Regions from separate parts of the Micromonospora sp. WMMD1120 genome, predicted to be linked through region 2. Evidence: riboswitches for the same ligand, from Rfam matches in the RefSeq annotation. Region 2 holds a riboswitch; each other region holds the start of a gene.
What was found. Region 2 has a riboswitch for S-adenosylmethionine ahead of O7634_RS19585 (ABC transporter substrate-binding protein). Riboswitches for the same ligand answer to the same signal wherever they lie in the genome.

Region 1: linked by a shared signal. The riboswitch ahead of O7634_RS06870 (aminotransferase class V-fold PLP-dependent enzyme) and the one ahead of O7634_RS19585 (ABC transporter substrate-binding protein) in region 2 are both predicted to bind S-adenosylmethionine.
Region 3: linked by a shared signal. The riboswitch ahead of thrC (threonine synthase) and the one ahead of O7634_RS19585 (ABC transporter substrate-binding protein) in region 2 are both predicted to bind S-adenosylmethionine.

The regions. Positions count from the first base shown of each region.
Region 1 covers NZ_JARUBO010000005.1:1,439,191-1,444,925, reverse strand. Annotated here, with positions in the region: gene O7634_RS06885 (DUF4031 domain-containing protein) at 1-195, shown strand, start outside; gene O7634_RS06880 (metal-dependent phosphohydrolase) at 167-823, opposite strand; gene O7634_RS06875 (FUSC family protein) at 963-2,165, shown strand; gene O7634_RS06870 (aminotransferase class V-fold PLP-dependent enzyme) at 2,175-3,425, opposite strand; SAM riboswitch class IV at 3,495-3,614, opposite strand; gene O7634_RS06865 (PrsW family intramembrane metalloprotease) at 3,638-5,089, shown strand; gene O7634_RS06860 (hypothetical protein) at 5,079-5,246, opposite strand; gene O7634_RS06855 (co-chaperone GroES) at 5,340-5,678, opposite strand.
Region 2 covers NZ_JARUBO010000005.1:4,167,575-4,173,309, reverse strand. Annotated here, with positions in the region: gene corA (magnesium/cobalt transporter CorA) at 1-775, opposite strand, end outside; SAM riboswitch class IV at 977-1,088, shown strand; gene O7634_RS19585 (ABC transporter substrate-binding protein) at 1,361-2,242, shown strand; gene O7634_RS19580 (amino acid ABC transporter permease) at 2,282-3,061, shown strand; gene O7634_RS19575 (amino acid ABC transporter ATP-binding protein) at 3,058-3,801, shown strand; gene O7634_RS19570 (Na+/H+ antiporter) at 3,918-5,492, opposite strand; gene O7634_RS19565 (BTAD domain-containing putative transcriptional regulator) at 5,594-5,735, opposite strand, start outside.
Region 3 covers NZ_JARUBO010000005.1:1,458,776-1,464,510, reverse strand. Annotated here, with positions in the region: gene O7634_RS06965 (DEAD/DEAH box helicase family protein) at 1-873, shown strand, start outside; gene O7634_RS06960 (metalloregulator ArsR/SmtB family transcription factor) at 1,266-1,568, opposite strand; gene O7634_RS06955 (DMT family transporter) at 1,660-2,640, shown strand; SAM riboswitch class I at 2,709-2,844, shown strand; gene thrC (threonine synthase) at 2,855-4,138, shown strand; gene O7634_RS06945 (GNAT family N-acetyltransferase) at 4,463-5,482, shown strand; gene paaN (phenylacetic acid degradation protein PaaN) at 5,533-5,735, shown strand, end outside.

The DNA of each region.
Region 1 (5,735 bases), 2.7 Mb from region 2:
TTCGCCGAGACGCTCGGCGCGCCCCGGCGCGGCTTCGACCGGGACCACTACGACCTCCCGGCGGACCGGTTCGCGGCGGCGGTGTGGCTCGGCGCCCGGGTGGTGCCGAGCCGGGAGCTGGTCCGGTTGCTCCGGGACGCCGGGCTGCGCCGGCCGAAGCACCTGGTCAGTTCGGGTCCGCCGGCTCAGCGCTGAGCGCCGCCAGCTCGCGGCGCACGTTGCTCCGCGCGGCCGCCTCCCAACTGCCGGCCAGCGGCGGCAGCCGGAACAGCGCCGGCAGCGCCAGCAGACCTGTCAACACCGCGGCGCGTCCGGCCCGGAAGGCCGGCTCCGGCACGTGCGCGTACTCCCGGCGGATCGCCGCCGCGTACCGCGCGTACGCCTCCGGCGGGGCGGCGAGCACGGCCAGGTCCGCGTCGCAGAGCAGCGCGCCGTCCTGGTCGTCCGCCGCCACCGTGTGCCCGGCGGTGAGCAGCACCAGCCGGCGCGTCTCGGCCACCGTGGGCGCCGGCACCCCGAGCCCGCCGAGCACGCTGCCGGCCAGCGCGGCGCTGTCCCGCTCGTTGGCGTCGCCGGTGGCCCGAGGATCGTAGACCGCGTCGTGGAACCAGGCCGCCAGCCGGACCGCGTCGACCTGATCGGCCAGGTCGGCGTGCTGGTCCACCACGTCGAGCACAGCCGCCAGGTGGGTCGGCGTGTGGTAGTGCCGGTGCGGCTCCCGCCACCGGGCGAGCAGACGCTCCCCGGCCCGGATCGTCGCCGGTTCGGGGCTCGTGCCGACGGCCCGGACCACCGCCCGCCACCGGCTCAGCAGATCGACCACCGCCCGAGTCTGCCGCATTCCGGCGCGACGCGCGGAAGGGGAGGATTCAGCGCGCCCAGCACGGGTAGTCGCGCCCATGGCCGTGTCCCGGGACAAGCGACCTCCGGTGGTGCGACGTGCCCCGCTGCGGGAGGGGATGGTGGACATCGACGGCGCCCGGATCGCCGAGGCCACCGAGCAACTGCGCCACCGTGGTCGGGCCACCCTGCACGACCGGCTGCACCGGGTGCGGATGGCCGGCGGGCTCGCGGTGCAGGCCGGGCTGGCCGCCGGGCTGGCCTACCTGGTCGCGCACAAGGTGCTCGGCAACCCGCAACCGGTCTTCGCGCCGATCTCCGCGGTCGGCACCCTGGCCGCGTCGGTCGGCCAGCGGTTCCGCCGGACCGTGGAGCTGATCGTCGGGGTCGGCATCGGGGTGTTCATCGGCGACCTGCTGATCTACTTCCTCGGCACCGGGGCGTGGCAGCTCGGCCTGGTGGTCACCGTGGCGATCCTGCTCACCATCTTCGCGGGGGCGAGCGTGGCGATCGTCATCCAGGCGGCGGCCACGGCGGTGCTGATCGTCACGCTGAGCCCGTCCACACAGAACCTGGAGATCCCGCGCTTCGTGGACGCGTTCCTGGGGGGTGGGATCGCGCTGCTGGTCACGGCGGTGCTGTTGCCGCTGAACCCGCTCCGGGTGATCAACCGGGCGGCCCGCCCCGCGCTGGATCTGCTCGCCGACCAGCTCGACCAGACGGCCGACGGACTGCGCCGCCGGGACCGGGCCACCATCCAGCGGGCGCTGGACCGGCTGCGCGACAACAGGGAGGAGCTGAACACCCTCAGTGAGGCGATCGAGGGCGCCAAGGAGACCGCCACGCTCTCCCCGGCCCGCTGGCACCGCCGGGGCGAGCTGACCCACTACGCGGAGGCGGCCGACCCGATCGACCGGGCGATGCGCAACAGCGGCACCCTGATCCGCCGGTCCGTGACGCTCGTCGAGGACGAGGAACCGGTGCCCGATCCGATGCCGGACGCGATCGGCCACCTCGCCGAGTCGGTTCGGCTGCTCAAGCACGAGTTCGCCGTCGGCGAGGAGCCGCACAAGGCCCGGGAGCGGTCGCTGCGGGCGGTCAGCGAGGCCGGTCGGGCGTACGGCGCGGGTGTCGGTTTCTCGGGCAGCGTGGTGGTCGCCCAGGTGCGTACCACGGCGAGCGACCTTCTGGTCGCCTCCGGCATCGACCAGGAGGAGGCGAACCGGTGTATCCGCAGCGCGTTCGGCGAGCAGGAGCGGCCGGTCGGTGAGCCCACCGAGTCCGGCGAGCCCCGGAAACCCCCGACCGCCCCGCCGGTCGGCTGAGCGCGCGAGTCAGCCCAGCTCGGCCAACGCGGCGAGCAGTCGGTCCACCTGGGCGGCGGTGCTGCCCAGGCCGAGGCTGGCGCGCAGCGCTGTCGGCGGCAGGTCCCGCCGGCCGGTACGATCCGCCGCCTCGGCGAGCAGCCGCCGGGCCAGCGGATGCGCGCAGAACAACCCGTCCCGTACGCCGATGTGGTGCTCGGCGGCCAGCCGTGCCGCGACCTCGCTGGAGTCCCGGCCGGCGACCACGAACGAGACGATGCCCACCCGGGGCGCGTCCGGGCCGAACGTGCGCAGCTCCACCACGTGCGGCAGGGCGGCGATGCCGGTCCGCAGCCGGGTCAGCAGCGCCTGCTCGTGCGCCGCCAGCGCGGCCCGGTCGGCGTCGGCGAGCGCCCCGCAGACGGCCGCCAGCGCCACCGCGCCGAGCAGGTTCGGGGTGCCGCCCTCGTGCCGGGCCGGGCCGGTCGACCAGGTCACGTCGTGGGTGGCCGACCCGACGTGACTGGTGGCCCCGCCACCGGCCAGGTACGGGGGCGCGTCGTCCAACCAGTCCGACCTGCCGATCAGCACACCCGCGCCGAACGGCGCGTACAGCTTGTGCCCGGAGACCGCCAGGTAGTCGACGTCGAGCGTGCCCAGGTCGACGGGGGCGTGCGGAGCGAGTTGCGCGGCGTCGAGCACGATCCGGGCGCTGTGCCGGTGGGCCACCCGGGCCAGCTCGGCGACCGGCCAACGTTCCCCGGTCACGTTGCTCGCGCCGGTCACCGCGACCAGCACCGGCAGCGCTGGATTGCTGCCCCGGCGCAGCTCGGTGAGGGCGGCGGCGAGGTCGCGTACCGCCGCGGCGGGGTCGGTGGGCACCGGCAGCCGTACCGAGCCGCGCGGCCAGGGCAGCAGGTTGGCGTGGTGCTCGGCGGCGAAGGTGACCACCGTCGTGCCGGCCGGTAGCGAGCGCCCCAACAGGTTGAGCGCGTCGGTCGTGTTGCGGGTGAAGACCACGTGATCGCCGATCCGGGCCCCGAAGAAGTCGCCGACGGTCTGCCGCGCCTGCTCGTACGCGAGTGTGCACCGCCGGGACAGCGCCCCCGCCCCGCGATGCACGCTGGCGTACCAGGGCAGCAGCTCGGCCACCGCGTCGGCGGCGGCTCGCGCGCACGGCGCGCTGGCCGCGTGGTCCAGGTTGATCTCGCCCGGCACGCCGAGGACGTCGAGCGGCCGCGACGGGGCCGGCGTGGGCGCGGTGTCGGGGCGGGTGGGCAGCGGGGAGACGAGGGTGACGGGCACGCCGGAACCTCCGGGGTCAGGGACCCCGGTGCGACGTCGGGACGGGGTCCGCGCTTGCCCAGCACGCCGATCGGGCTGGGCCCGGTCATCACCCGGGGCACCCCACCGCGAACTGACGAGGGTTGCCGGCCAGCAAGCCGGGGCTTGACGCTGGCGCTCGTGACCTGCCGGCAGCATAGCTGCCGCCGATGCGGCCGGACCAGCCGGCGGCGGATGGCTACGCTGACCGCATGGCCGACACCCCACCCGGTTCACCGCTGCCGCCGTCGCCCGCCCCCAAGGCCCCGCCGGCCGACGCGACGCCCCGGATGCCGCTGCGCCGGCTGGGTTGGCGGCGGTTCCTGGTGCTGGCCGCGGTGGTGCTGCTGATCGCCGCGTGCGCGGTGTTCATGGTCTTCACGCTCGGTCAGTCGCTGGGGGCGCAGGCGCTGCTGATCGGCGTCGTCGCCGCCATCCTGCCGGTGCCGGTGCTGGTCGCCTGCTTCCTCTGGCTGGACCGGTACGAGCCGGAGCCGCTGAAGTACCTGATCTTCTGCTTCGCCTGGGGCGCGTTCGTCTCCACCGCCGCCTCGCTCACCGTGAACGACTTCGCCGCCGGCCTGTTCGCCGACTGGGGCCTGCCGTCCGCGCTCACCGGCGTGCTGGTGGCGCCCTTCATCGAGGAGCTGACCAAGGCGCTGGGCCCGATCCTGCTGCTGGTGTTCCGTCGCCGGGAGTGGTCCGGCATCACCGACGGCCTGGTCTACTGCGGGCTCTCCGCGGTCGGCTTCGCCATGGTGGAGAACATCCTCTACCTGGGCGGTCTGGGCTACGCGTCCGGTGTCGACAGGTACGGCCCCGCCACCGGCATCCAGCAGGTCATCGCGATCTTCATCCTGCGGATCCTGCTGTTCGGGTTCGCCCACCCGCTCTTCACCTCGATGACCGGTTTCGGGCTGGGCATCGCCTCCCGGACCGCCGACCGGCGGGTCCGGGTGCTCGCGCCGATCGCCGGTCTGCTGCTCGCGATGATGCTGCACGGCACGTGGAACCTGCTGCCCACGCTGACCCAGGCCACCGGCGAGGCGGTGATCATGCTGTACGGCTTCCTGGGCCTGATGGTGCCGGTCTTCTTCGGCACCGTCGGCCTGGCGGTGTGGCTGCGCGCCTGGGAGGGCCGGCTCACCGAGCGGGCGCTGCCGGCCTACGTAAGTGCCGGCTGGCTCAGCCCACCCGAGGTGGCCGCGCTGAGCAGCCTCGCCCGACGGCACGCCGCCCGGAGCTGGGCGCGGCGGGTGGCCGGCGACGCCGGGGTGCGCGCGATGCGCGGCTACCAGTCCGCCGCCACCCGGTTGGCGTTGCTCCGCGACGGGACGGTGCGCGGGTTGGACCGCAAGCCCGCCGACCAGGAACGGACCGCGCGGGAGGAGCGCGAGTTGCTGGACGCGATCACCGGGTACCGGTCGTTCTTCGTCGGTCGGGACCCGCAGGCCCCGGCGGGGATCTGGGACGGCAACCGCTACCACCTGCGCTTCCCGGACGGCACCCAGCGCACGGTGGACGCGCCGCACGAGCCGGTCGTGCCGATTCCGGTGGTGCTCGCGCCGGCTCCGCCACCTGCTCCGCACGGGTACCCGCCGCCGGGCTGGGTCAGGCCATGAGCGAGGTCAGGAAGTCACCGAAACCCTGGAACATCGCGATCAGCGCGGCCCCGATCGCCCGGAACATCTGCGCGGCCCCGTCCGGCCGGAAGGCCACGAAATAGATCAGGAACGCGACGAAGCCCCAGGTCAAGACCTTCTTCACGAATACCGGCATCGTCCCTCCCCAGGGCCACGGTCGCCGGCTGGCTTCCCGTCGTACCGGCGGGCAAACGGCGCCCGGCGGGCTCCGCTGGCCGGGGGAGGAGCGTCAGAGGTAGAGGCCTGTCGAGTCGTTCTCGATCCGCTCGGCGGCGACCGCGTGCACGTCCCGCTCCCGCAGCAGCACGTAGCCACGGCCGTGCAGCTCGACCTCGGAGCGGTCGTCGGGGTCGAACAGCACCCGGTCGCCCGAGACGATCGCGCGGACGTTGGGCCCCACCCCGACCGCCGTGGCCCAGGCGAGACGCTTGCCGACCGCGGCGGTCGCCGGGATGACGATGCCCGCTGTGGAGCGGCGTTCGCCCTCGCTGCCCTCCATGCGCACCAGCACGCGGTCGTGCAGCAGGCGGATCGGCAGGCCGGCGTCGAGATCCTTGTCGGCGGTCACGTCGCAGACGCTACCGTGTGGCCGACGGCGGTCCCGCCGGTGGTTACGCCGAAGGTG
Region 2 (5,735 bases):
GCAGCTCCTCGTCCGCGCCGGGGCTGCCCGCGCCGCCGGCCAGCGCGTCGAGCACGCTCAGCAGGGGCCGGGCGGCCCGCTGGAACTGGATGACCTCGCGGCTCAGGCCGTAGATGCGCCGGCTCGCGTTCGGGTCACCGCCGAACACCTGGGTCTCGATCTCGTCGATGTCGTTCTCCAGCCCGGCGACCACCGGCGCGTACCCGTCGACGACCTGGTCGAGGATCGCGTACAGGACCGCCTCCGGGCCCCGGGCGAGCATCTGCGCCTCGGTCTCCATCCGACGTCGCACGGCGGCCAGGTCCGGGGCCTCACCGTGCCGCACGGTGACCACGAAACCCGGCCCGATGAACAGGTGCAGCTCGGAGAACTCGACCTCCTCCCGGGAGTCGTCGTAGCGGGCGGCGCGGAGCACCACGAACAGGGTGTGCCCGTACCGTTCCAGCTTGGGCCGCTGGTGGGCGTTGATCGCGTCCTCGACCGCCAGGTCGTGCAGCCGGAACTCCCGGGCCAACGAGGTGATCTGGCCGATGTCGGGCCGGTACAACCCGATCCAGGCCATCGCGTCATCCTGCTCCTGGAGGCAGCGGTACGTCTCGGCGAGGCCGGACGGCGAGGCGAAGCGGTGTCCGTGGCGGTAGATCGCGCTGTCCACCAGGCCGCCGGCGGGGGCGGTGGACGACTGCGTGGACGGCGCGACGCCGACCGGGGTCTCGTACTCGTCGAGTTGGCGACCGAAGCCACCACCCGGGCGGAAGCGACGGCCACCGACCATGCCCTGCCCCCTCCCCCGGCGCTGTCCGGCCCGGCGCGGGCCCGCCAACCCGGGGGCGCTGCGTTCCCGCTGTCCGGAGTACGAAACCCGCCGCGCGACCGGGTGGGTTCCGCGCACCGGCCCGGGTGACCGGCGAGCCGACGGTGAGGGTGGTCATAACGACTGGACGGTCCACCCACGCCCGCTGCTAGCATCGGCGCAGGTCATGAGTGCCAGCGCGAAGCCCCGGCTTGCTGGCCGGCAACCCTCCTCCGCGGTGGGGTGCCCCGGGTGAGGACCAGGCACCGGCAGGACGCCGGCGCAAGCGTGGCCTGGCACCCAGGTCAGCACAGACCCGGGAGAACCATGCGCATGCTCAGCACCGCCCCACCGACCGATGTCGCGGACGTCCGCGCCGGTCGACGGTCGCCGGCACTGATCCGGCGACGGCACGTGGACATGATGCGAATGTGCAGCGCCGCCTGTCGTCGCGGCACCGCGCCCTAGCGCATCCCCTTCTCGAACCCCTTCCAGCGGTACGCCCAGCGGGCGTGCCGTCGGCGGCGCACGTCCGCGCTGCCGGGACACCACCCTTCGGAGACACCTGTGCGATCCCTTCCTGCCCTGACCCGCACCGTCGCCCTCGCCGCGGCCATGCTGCTGGCCGCCGCCGCGCTCACCGGCTGCGGCGCCGACGACTCCACCGACTCCACCGCCAACCCGTACGGGCTGGCGCAGCCGGGCGTGCTGCGCGCCGGCACGCTCACCGACGCCCCGCCGAACGTGTACCTCAAGGACGGGAAGTTCACCGGCTTCGACAACGACCTGCTGACCGCCGTGGCCGGCAGGCTCGGCCTGCGGGTGGAGTTCGTGGGCACCGACTTCTCCGCGTTGCTCTCCCAGGTCAACAACCACAAGTTCGACGTCGGTAGCTCCTCGATCACCATCACCGAGGCGCGCAAGAAGACTGTCGACTTCGGCAACGGCTACGACTTCGGCTACTTCGGCCTGGACGTGCCGGCCGGCTCGCCGATCACCAGCTTCGACCAGCTCGCCGGCAGGCGGGTCGTGGTGGTGCAGGGCACCGTCCAGGACGACTACGCCACCGGCAAGCAGCTCAACCCGGTGCGCGTGCCGGACTACAACGGCGCGATCAACCAGCTCAAGGCGGGCACCGCCGACGCGTGGATCGCGCCCGCCGAGATCGGCGAGAAGTCGGCCGCCGACAGCAACGGCAAGATCACCGTGGCGGCCAAGCAGCTCAGCCCGGCGCCGACCGCGTACGCGGTGGCCAAGGGCAGCGACAGGTTGCGTGAGGCGCTGAACGAGGGCCTCGACGAGGTCATCGCGGACGGCACCTGGAGCCGCCTGCAGGCGCAGTACTACCCGGGCCGGCCGATCCCGGCGGACTTCACCCCGGGCAGCGGGACGGCGGCCGTGCCGTCGGCGTCGGCAGTGCCGTCGGCGTCCGCGTCGAGCGCGTCCTGACCGGGTGCCGAGCGAGCGGAGCGGTGGGAGAGGCGACACATGGATCCGTTGAGCACGCTGTGGGAGACGTTCTTCGACGTCGACGCGATGCGCGAGGCGCTGCCCGAGATGCTCACCGTCGGGCTGCCCAACACGCTGATCCTGGCGGTCTCCGCCGCCCTGCTCGGCTCGGTGCTGGGCCTGCTGCTGGCCGTCGCCGGGATCTCCCGTAGCCGGTGGTTGCGCTGGCCGGCGCGGGTCTACACCGACGTGTTCCGGGGGCTGCCGGCCGCCGCGACGATCCTGCTGATCGGCGTGGGGCTGGCACCCCTGGGCATGCGGGTGTGGGGACCGGACCCCTACCCGCTGGGCATCCTGGCGCTGTCGCTGATCGCCGCCGCGTACCTCGGTGAGATCTTCCGCTCCGGCATCCAGTCGGTGGAGGCCACCCAACTGGAGGGCGCCCGCGCGCTCGGCTTCTCCTGGGTGGACGCGATGCGGTTGGTGATCATCCCGCAGGGCCTGCGGCGGGTGCTGCCCGCCTGGGTGAACCAGCTCATCGCGCTGATCAAGGACTCCAGCCTGGTCTACTTCCTCGGTCTGGTGGCCAGCCAGCGGGAGCTGTTCCGGATCGGGCAGGACTACGCGGCCACCACCGGCAACGAGTCCGCGCTGCTGCTGGCCGGGCTCTGCTACCTGGCGCTGACCGTACCGCTGACGCACGTCGTCAACCGGATCGACAGTCGACTGCGCGACGGTCGGCCGGCGACCGCGCCGACCGAGGAGGACGAGGAGAACGAGGAGAACGAGGAGATGGCGACGGAGGGACAGCGACGATGAGCACCGACCCCAGCACCTCGGTCAGCCTCGACGTCCGCGACGTGCACCTCGCCTTCGGACCGAACCGGGTGCTGCGCGGCGTCGACCTCACCGTGCCGCGCGGCGCGACGGCCTGCGTCATCGGCCCGTCCGGGTCGGGCAAGTCCACACTGCTGCGCACCATCAACCGGCTGATCGAGCCGGACCGGGGCGACGTGCTGCTGGACGGGCGCAGCGTGCTCGGCGACGACCCGGACGCCCTGCGGCAGCGGGTGGGGATGGTCTTCCAGCAGTTCAACCTCTTTCCGCACCTGACCGTCCGGCGCAACATCACCCTCGCGCTGCGCCGGCTGCGCAAGCTCGGCGAGGACGAGGCGGATGCCGTCGCACACGCCCACCTGGAGCTGGTCGGCCTCGCCCACAAGGCGGACTTCCGGCCGGCGAAACTCTCCGGCGGTCAGCAGCAACGGGTGGCCATCGCTCGGGCGCTCGCGCTGCGGCCCGAGGTGATGCTCTTCGACGAGGCCACCTCGGCGCTCGACCCGGAGCTGGTCAAGGGCGTCCTCGCGGTGATGGCCGAGCTGTCCGCGGCGGGCATGACAATGGTGGTGGTCACCCATGAGATGGGCTTCGCCCAGCGGGTCGCCGACACCGTCGCCTTCATGGACCGGGGGGTGGTGCTGGAGGCCGGTCCACCCGAGGCGATCTTCGAGCGGGCCACGCACCCCCGGCTGCGCCGCTTCCTCGACCAGGTGCTCTGAGCGGGGCGAGTTGGGCCCCTGACCCGGCAGGACGGTGCTACTCGAGAGCGGTGACCGAAGATCCCGGACGCGGCAGACCGCGTCTCGCCCGCTGCACGGTTGCCCGACCCGCCCGGTCAGTCGGTGGGGCCGCGTCCCAGCAGGCGGATCTCCTCGTTGTCCAGCGCGGCCTGGAGCTCCTGGAGCACCAGGTCGTCGATCTCCCGGTCGTCCCGCAGGCGGGTGACCTCCCGGCGCTTGTGGGCGAGGACGCGCAGGCGCAACTGCCGTTCCAGGCGGCGCTCCTCGCCGGTGCTTTCGCCGCTCTCGTCGAGGTCCTCCAGGTGTCGCTGGTACTCGGCCCGGAGTCGATCGACGGTGTCCTCCCCCGCGCCGACCTCGTTGGCGACCTGGGGCAGCGCGGCCAGCCCCGCCTCGGCGGCCCGCCGACGGGCGTGCCGGGCCTCGTCGACGCGCTGCGGGTCGCCGCTCAGCCGTGCCCAGCGCACGACGAGCGGCAGGGTGGTCCCCTGGAGCAACATGATGAGCACGATCACCAGCGCGGTGACGAAGATGATCAGGTCGCGCTCGACCACCGGCCGACCGTCCACCTCGATGGTCGGCACGGCCAGTGCCGCGGCGAGCGAGACCGCGCCCCGGAAGCCGGACCAGCCGGCCACGGTGCCCACCCGCCAGCCCGAGGGTCCCTGACTCGGGTCCATGATCCGGCGTCGTCGCAGCCTCGCCACCTGCGAGGTCAGGTAGACGAAGAGCAGGCGGGTGCCGATGACGACGAGCGTGACCACCAGGACGATCAGCAGGGCCCGCTGTGGCGAGGTACTGGTGATGTTCCGCACCGCCCGGGGTATCTGCGTGCCGAGCAGGACGAACAGGCCACCGTTGATCAGGAACGTGGACAGGTCCCAGAACGCGTAGGCCAGCACCCGGGACCGGGCGCGGATCACCCGTGGGCCGGCGTAGGAGAGCATCAGGCCGGCGACCACCACCGCCAGCACGCCGCTGGCGTGCACCGCGTCGGCGAGCAGGAACGCGGCGAACGGGGTGAGCACGCTCAGCGCGCCCTCGCGCAGCGGATCGTCGAGCCGCTTGCGGATCAGCACGACGGCGTAGCCGACCAGCAGCCCGGCGAGCACGCCACCCGCGCTGGCCCCGACGAACTCCTCACCGATGCGCAGCGCGCCGGGGTCCGCGCTGTGGGTGAGCAGGCCCACGGTCACCGCGAAGATCACCAGGGCGGTGCCGTCGTTGATCAGGCTCTCGGCGTGCAGGGTGGTGAGGAGTTTGCGGGGCAGCCGCTTGGCGAGGCCGGTGACCGCCGCGGCATCGGTCGGCGCGAGCACCGCGCCGAGCACCCAGGCCGCCGCCGGGTTCACCCCGAGGGCCTGGGCGGTGTACGAGACCGTGACCAGGGTGAGCACCACCAGCACCACGGCGAGCAGCCCGATCACCGGAAGGTTGGCCCGGATCTCGCGCAGGCTGAGGGTGAGGCTCTCCCGGTACAGGATCGCCGGCAGGAAGATCAGCAGGACCAGGTCCGGCTCCAGGGCCAGCTCGGACAGCGGCGGGGTGAAGCCGAGCAGCACCCCGAGGCCGATGAGCAGGACCGGCGGGGCGACCCGGTACCGACCGCCGAGCGTGGTGCCGACCAGGACGGTGACGCCCAGCACCACGATCAGGACGAGCGCCTCCACGCGTACCCTCCTCGAACCGTGGCCGGCGGCGCGCCCGCCGGTGGTTCCATCTGACCGCACCCAGACGGTGGTTCCGGCGCGATTGGCCAAGTCGTGGGAGGTCAGCGGGCGACGGCGCGGGCCCGGTTTGTGACCGCCCGGGCGGTGCGCCGGTGCCGGGCCGCCTCCTCGGCCCGACCGAGTGCGCCGGCCAGGTCGGCGAGGTGCCCCGCCACCGGGCCGGCGGTGAGCACCCCGCTTCCC
Region 3 (5,735 bases), 2.7 Mb from region 2:
GGCCTCGCCGGTCTGCCCAGCGAAGTCCGCGACGACGGCGAGGAGGCCAAGCGCTTCGACCTGTTGATCCTGCGGATGCAGCTCGGCCTGCTGGTGCCCGACAGTCGGTTCAACCGGCACCGCACCGAGGTCCAGGAGATCGCCTCGGCGCTGCTGGAGCAGACCACCATCCCGATGATCCAGCAGCGGGCCCACCTGCTTGAGGAGGTGGCCGGCGACGAGTGGTGGCAGGACGTCACGCTGCCCATGCTGGAGTTGGCCCGACGTCGGATGCGTGACCTGGTCCGGCTGGTGCCGAAGGTGCGTCGCACCCTCGTCTTCACCAACTTCGCCGACGAGATTGACCAGGAAATCGAGCTGCCGTTCAGCGGGGTGACGGTCGGCACCGACCTGGAGCGCTTCCGCGCGAAGATGCGTGTCTACCTGCGCATCCACGAGGATCACGTGGCCGTGCAGAAGCTGCGCCGCAACCGGCAGCTCTCCGGCACCGACCTCGCCGAGCTGGAACGGATGCTCGGCGAGAGCGGCGTCGGCGACAAGCAGGACATCGACCAGGCCCGGCGGTCCTCCGAGGGCCTGGGCCTGTTCATCCGCTCACTGGTCGGCCTGGACCGCGAGGCGGCCCGGGAGGCGTTCAGCGAGTTCCTCGTCGACCGGGCCCTCAACGCCGCCCAGCTCGACTTCATCAACCTGATCGTCAACGACCTGACGATGAACGGTGTGATGGAGCCGGGGCGCCTCTACGAGTCGCCGTTCAACGGTGTCGCCCCGCGCGGGCCGGAGGCGCTGTTCTCCAACGACGACGCCGACCGCATGGTCTCGATCCTGCGCTCGATCAAGAACAACGCCAAGCCGGTCAGCGAGGTGGCGTAGGGGGCCGAAGCCCCTGAGCCGCGTCGATCTTGCAGCTTCTGTTGCCGAAAAGCCGGGAATGCCCCTTATGGGGGGACAGTAAGTGCAAGATCGCGCGGGGCGAGGGGTTGCTCTGCGCGGGGCGAGGGGTTGCTCTGCGCGGGGCGAGGGGTTGCTCTGCGCGGGGCGAGGGGTTGCTCTGCGCGGGGCGAGGGGTTGCTCTGCGCGGGGCGAGGGGTTGCTCTGCGCGGGGCGAGGGGGTGCTCTGCGCGGGGCGAGGGGGTGCTCTGCGCGGGGCGAGGGGTTGCTCTGCGCGGGGCGAGGGGTTGCTCTGCGCGGGGCGAGGGGGTGCTCTGCGCGGGGTGAGGGGGTGCTCTGCGCGGGGCGAGGGGTTGCTCTGCGCGGGGGAGGGGTTACTCCGCGCGCGGAGCTAGCACCGCATTCAGCAGGCCCGGATAGAGCTTGTCGACCTCGTCGCGGCGGAGGCGGACCAGGCGGCTCGTGCCGGCGGCCCGGGTGCGGGTGAGGCCGGCCTCGCGCAGCACCCGGAGGTGGTGGCTGCGGGTCGCCTTGGAGACGCCGAAGTCGAGGCTGCCGCAGGGTGCCTCGCCCCCCTCGGCCAGCGCCCGGACGATCTGTAGCCGCACGTCGTCCGCGAGCGCGGCCAGCACGGCGGTCACCGGTACGGAGGTCAGGTCGGGTTCGTGCGGCTCCATGTGAGCAGTGTAACCGTTGTTCGACAATTCTCGAACAAGCTCCTAGGGTCGGTGTCGTTGGTTCGACGATACTCGAACATTGGAGATGCCGATGCGATCCCGCGCCGCCGCGTACCCACTGCTCGCCGCGCTCGGCTGGGGCGTCATGTTTCCGGTCCTCGCCAGCGCCCTGAACCGGGTCGACCCGCTCAACCTGACCACCGCCCGCTACCTGCTGGCCGCCGTCATCCTGGTCGGCATCCTGCTGCTCCGCGAGGGCTCCGGCGCGCTGCGCCTCGGCGCTCGGGCGGTGGAGGTGGTGGTGCTCGGGGTGGTCGGCTTCGCCGGCTTCAACCTGCTGACCGGCCTCGCTCTCGAACACGCCGCCCCGCAGCAGATCGCCCTCTTCGTGGCCACCACGCCGGTGATCACCCAGCTCGTCCGCTGGGCCCGGGACGGCGTACGCCCGAAGCCTCTTCTGTTGGCCCTCTCCCTGGCGGCGCTCGTCGGTGTCGGTCTGGTGATCACGCGCGGAAGCCTGGCCGGCCTCGGTCAGTTCGGTGTCGGCGGCCTGATGATGATCGGCGCGGTGCTGGGCTGGGCGATCTACACCCACGGCGCCAGCCGGTTCGGCGAATGGTCGCCGCTGCGCTTCACCACGCTGACCGCGCTCGCCGGCACCGCCGCCATGCTCGCCGCGAGCATCGTGGCCGACGCCGTCGGCTGGCAGCACGCGCCGGGCGTCGGCGACGTCGTGGCGGTCACCCCGCAGTTGGCGTACGCGGTGCTGGTCGGCGCGGTGGTCGCGGTCCTGGCCTGGAACACCGGCGTGCAGCGACTCGGCGCCGCCAACGCCGCGCTGTTCATGAACCTGGTGCCGGTGACCACCTTCGTCGTGCAGATCGTTCGCGGCTACCGCCCGGAGCCGGTGGAGCTGGTCGGGGCCGCCATCACGATCGCCGCCCTGGTCGCCGCGAACCTCGCCGCCCGACCCCGGACCGAGGCGCTGCCCCGGACCCCCGCGCTGCCCCGGCCGACCGCCGTCACGGACCCGGTGGCGGTGACCGACCCGGTGGCGGTGAGCGCCCGCTGACCCACTGTGTGGGATGAGCGGTAGCAAGGGCCGACAGCGTTGTCCTAGACTCGGCGGCACAACTGCATACCTCATCCAGAGGGGCTGAGGGATACGGCCCGACGACGCCCCGGCAACCACCCCGCGCGCTCACCGCTGAGCGACCGGCGGGGCAGGTGCCAATTCCGTCCCCGCCGCACCGTGCGATGTGGGGAAAGATGAGAGGACTCTCGACATGACGTCGACGCTCGTCACCGGCATCGACACCTCCACCAGCCCCGCCCGCGCCCTGGTCTGCCGTGCCTGTTCGGCCCGCTACCCGCTCGTCGCCCAGCACGCCTGCTACGAGTGTTTCGGCCCGCTGGAGGTCGACTACGATGTCGCCGCGCTGGCCACCGTCACCCGGGAGCAGATCGAGGCCGGGCCGAACACGATCTGGCGGTACGCCGGTCTGCTCCCCGCCGGTCAGGACCCGGCCGGCCGGGTCACCCTCGACCCGGGGTTGACCCCACTGGTGGCGGCTCCGCAACTCGCCGCCGAGCTGGGCATCACCGGGCCGCTGTGGGTCAAGGACGACAGCGCCAACCCCACCCACTCGTTCAAGGACCGGGTCGTCTCGGTGGCGCTCACCGCCGCCAGGGCGCTCGGCTTCACCCGCTTCGCCTGCGCGTCGACCGGCAACCTGGCCAACTCGGTGGCCGCCCACGCCGCCCGCGCCGGGGCGCCCTCGGTGGTCTTCATCCCCGGCGACCTGGAGCAGGGCAAGGTCATCACCACCGCCGTCTACGGCGGTGACCTGGTCGCGATCGACGGCTCGTACGACGACGTCAACCGGCTCTGCGGTGAGCTGGTGGAGACCGACGAGTTCGAGGACACCGCCTTCGTCAACGTGAACGTCCGGCCGTACTACGCGGAGGGCTCCAAGACCCTCGGCTACGAGGTGGCCGAGCAGCTCGGTTGGCGCATCCCGGCGCAGGTGGTCATCCCGATGGCCAGCGGCGAGCTGCTCACCAAGATTGACAAGGCGTTCTCCGAGCTGGTGGAGATCGGCCTGGTCGAGGCGCCGGCCGGCGGCTGGAAGGTCTTCGGCGCGCAGTCGGCGGGCTGCAACCCGATCGCCGCCGCGCTGCACGCCGACACCGACACGATCACCCCGGTCCGGCCGACCGGCATCGCCAAGTCACTCAACATCGGCGACCCGGCGGCCGGTCTCTACGCGCTGGAAGCGGTCCGCCGCACCGGCGGCTGGATGGAGTACGTCGACGACGACGAGATCCGCGCCGGCATCCGCGACCTGGCCCGCACCACCGGCGTCTTCGCGGAGACCGCCGGCGGTGTGACGGTGGCGGTGCTGCGCAAGCTCGTCGGGTCCGGCCGGCTCGACCCGTCGGCGGAGACCGTCGTGTTCAACACCGGCGAGGGCCTGAAGACCATCGACGCGGTGGCCGGTCAGGTCGGGCCGACCCACCAGATCAAGCCCTCGCTGCGCGCCGCGCGCGACGCGGGCCTGCTCGGCTGACCGGGCGACATAAAGAAAATCGAAGCGGGCCGAGGGTGCGTCAGCCGGGTGGGGGACGGCTGACCAGCCGATCGGGGGAGCAGGCGGATCCGCCGGGTAACTGGGTTTTCGCGTTGAGTGCGGAAAACCCGCCCCTGCGGACTTGACGGCAGGAACCGGACGGCGCAAGATGCTCCGTGCGGGAGGGCACTTCGCCGAAGACTTTTGAAGTTCTTGCGACCCAACGCCGGAGGCGTTGTGCGAGTGTCCCTCCCGACCACGTCCGATCGGGCCAGCGATTTAAATCGCTGGCCCGATCGCTTTTCGCCGGTGCACTCTCACCGAATGAGCATCACCATCGCGGCGTTCGACGGCACCGACCGCGCCTCCGTCGACGAGGCGTACCGGATCGGGGCGGCGGCCAACGACGTCGATCTGCCGGACTTCCCGCCCTTCTGCCGGCGGCGTTTCGACGCGTTGTTCCAGACGCCGATGCCCGGCACCGCGTCGCTCTGGGCGCTGGCCCGACTGGACGGTGTGCCCGCCGCCTACCAACAGGTGGACCTGCCGCAGCTCGACAACACCGACAACGCCACCGCCGAGCTGACGGTGCGTCCGGAGCTGCGGCGCCGGGGCGTCGGCCGGGCGTTGCACGAGTACGGGCTGCGGCTGCTGCGCGAGCACGGACGCAAACGGGTTGTCGCGATGACGGTCTCCGCCCTGCCCGGCGGGCCGGCCCGGTCGGCGGCCGGTGACGCGTTCGCCGCCTCCACCGGCGCCCAGCCCGCGTTGGCCGAGGTGCGTCGCCGCCTGGACGTCGGCCAGATCGATCGGGTCGCCCTGCGGGCGGCGCTGGCCGAGGCCCGCCCGCGAGCCGAGGGTTACCAGGCGGTCTGCTGGCAGGGGGCAACACCGCAGGAGTACGTCGCGGACGTCGCCTACCTGGACGGCCGGCTGCTGGTGGACGCGCCGATGGGTGACGTGCAGTGGGAACCGGAGCAGGTGGACGCCGACCGCATCCGCGGCAACGAGCGCGCCCTGGACGCCCGGGGTCGGCGGCGCTACCACCTCGGGATGCGGCACGAGGCGTCCGGTCGACTGGTCGCCTGGACCCTGCTGGACGTGGGCGCGTCCGCCGACTGGCACGCCTTCCAGCAGATCACCATCGTCGACCCGGCCCACCGCGGGCACCGGCTCGGCCTGATCGCCAAGGCGGAGAACCTGCACCACCTGCTCACCCACGAACCGGCGGTACGCGTCATCGACACCTTCAACGCGGCCAGCAACACGTACATGGTGGCGATCAACGAGCAGCTCGGCTTCCGCCCGGTGGACGCCTGGACCGACTGGCAGCTCACCCTCTGACGGGTATCGGCGCTACTGCTCACTGCCGGTCCTCAGGCATGATGGCGGGCATGACGGAGACCCCGCATCCCCTGTACGACAGGCACGCCGACACCCTCAACCGCGCGCTGACCGCGATCACGGAGCGGGGCTACTGGTCCGCCTACCCCGAATCCCCCAGCCCTCGGGTGTACGGCGAGAGCGCCGCCGCCGACGGCAGGGCCGCCTTCGAGGCGTACCTCGGTGGTGACTTCCCGCTCGACCAGCCCGGCTC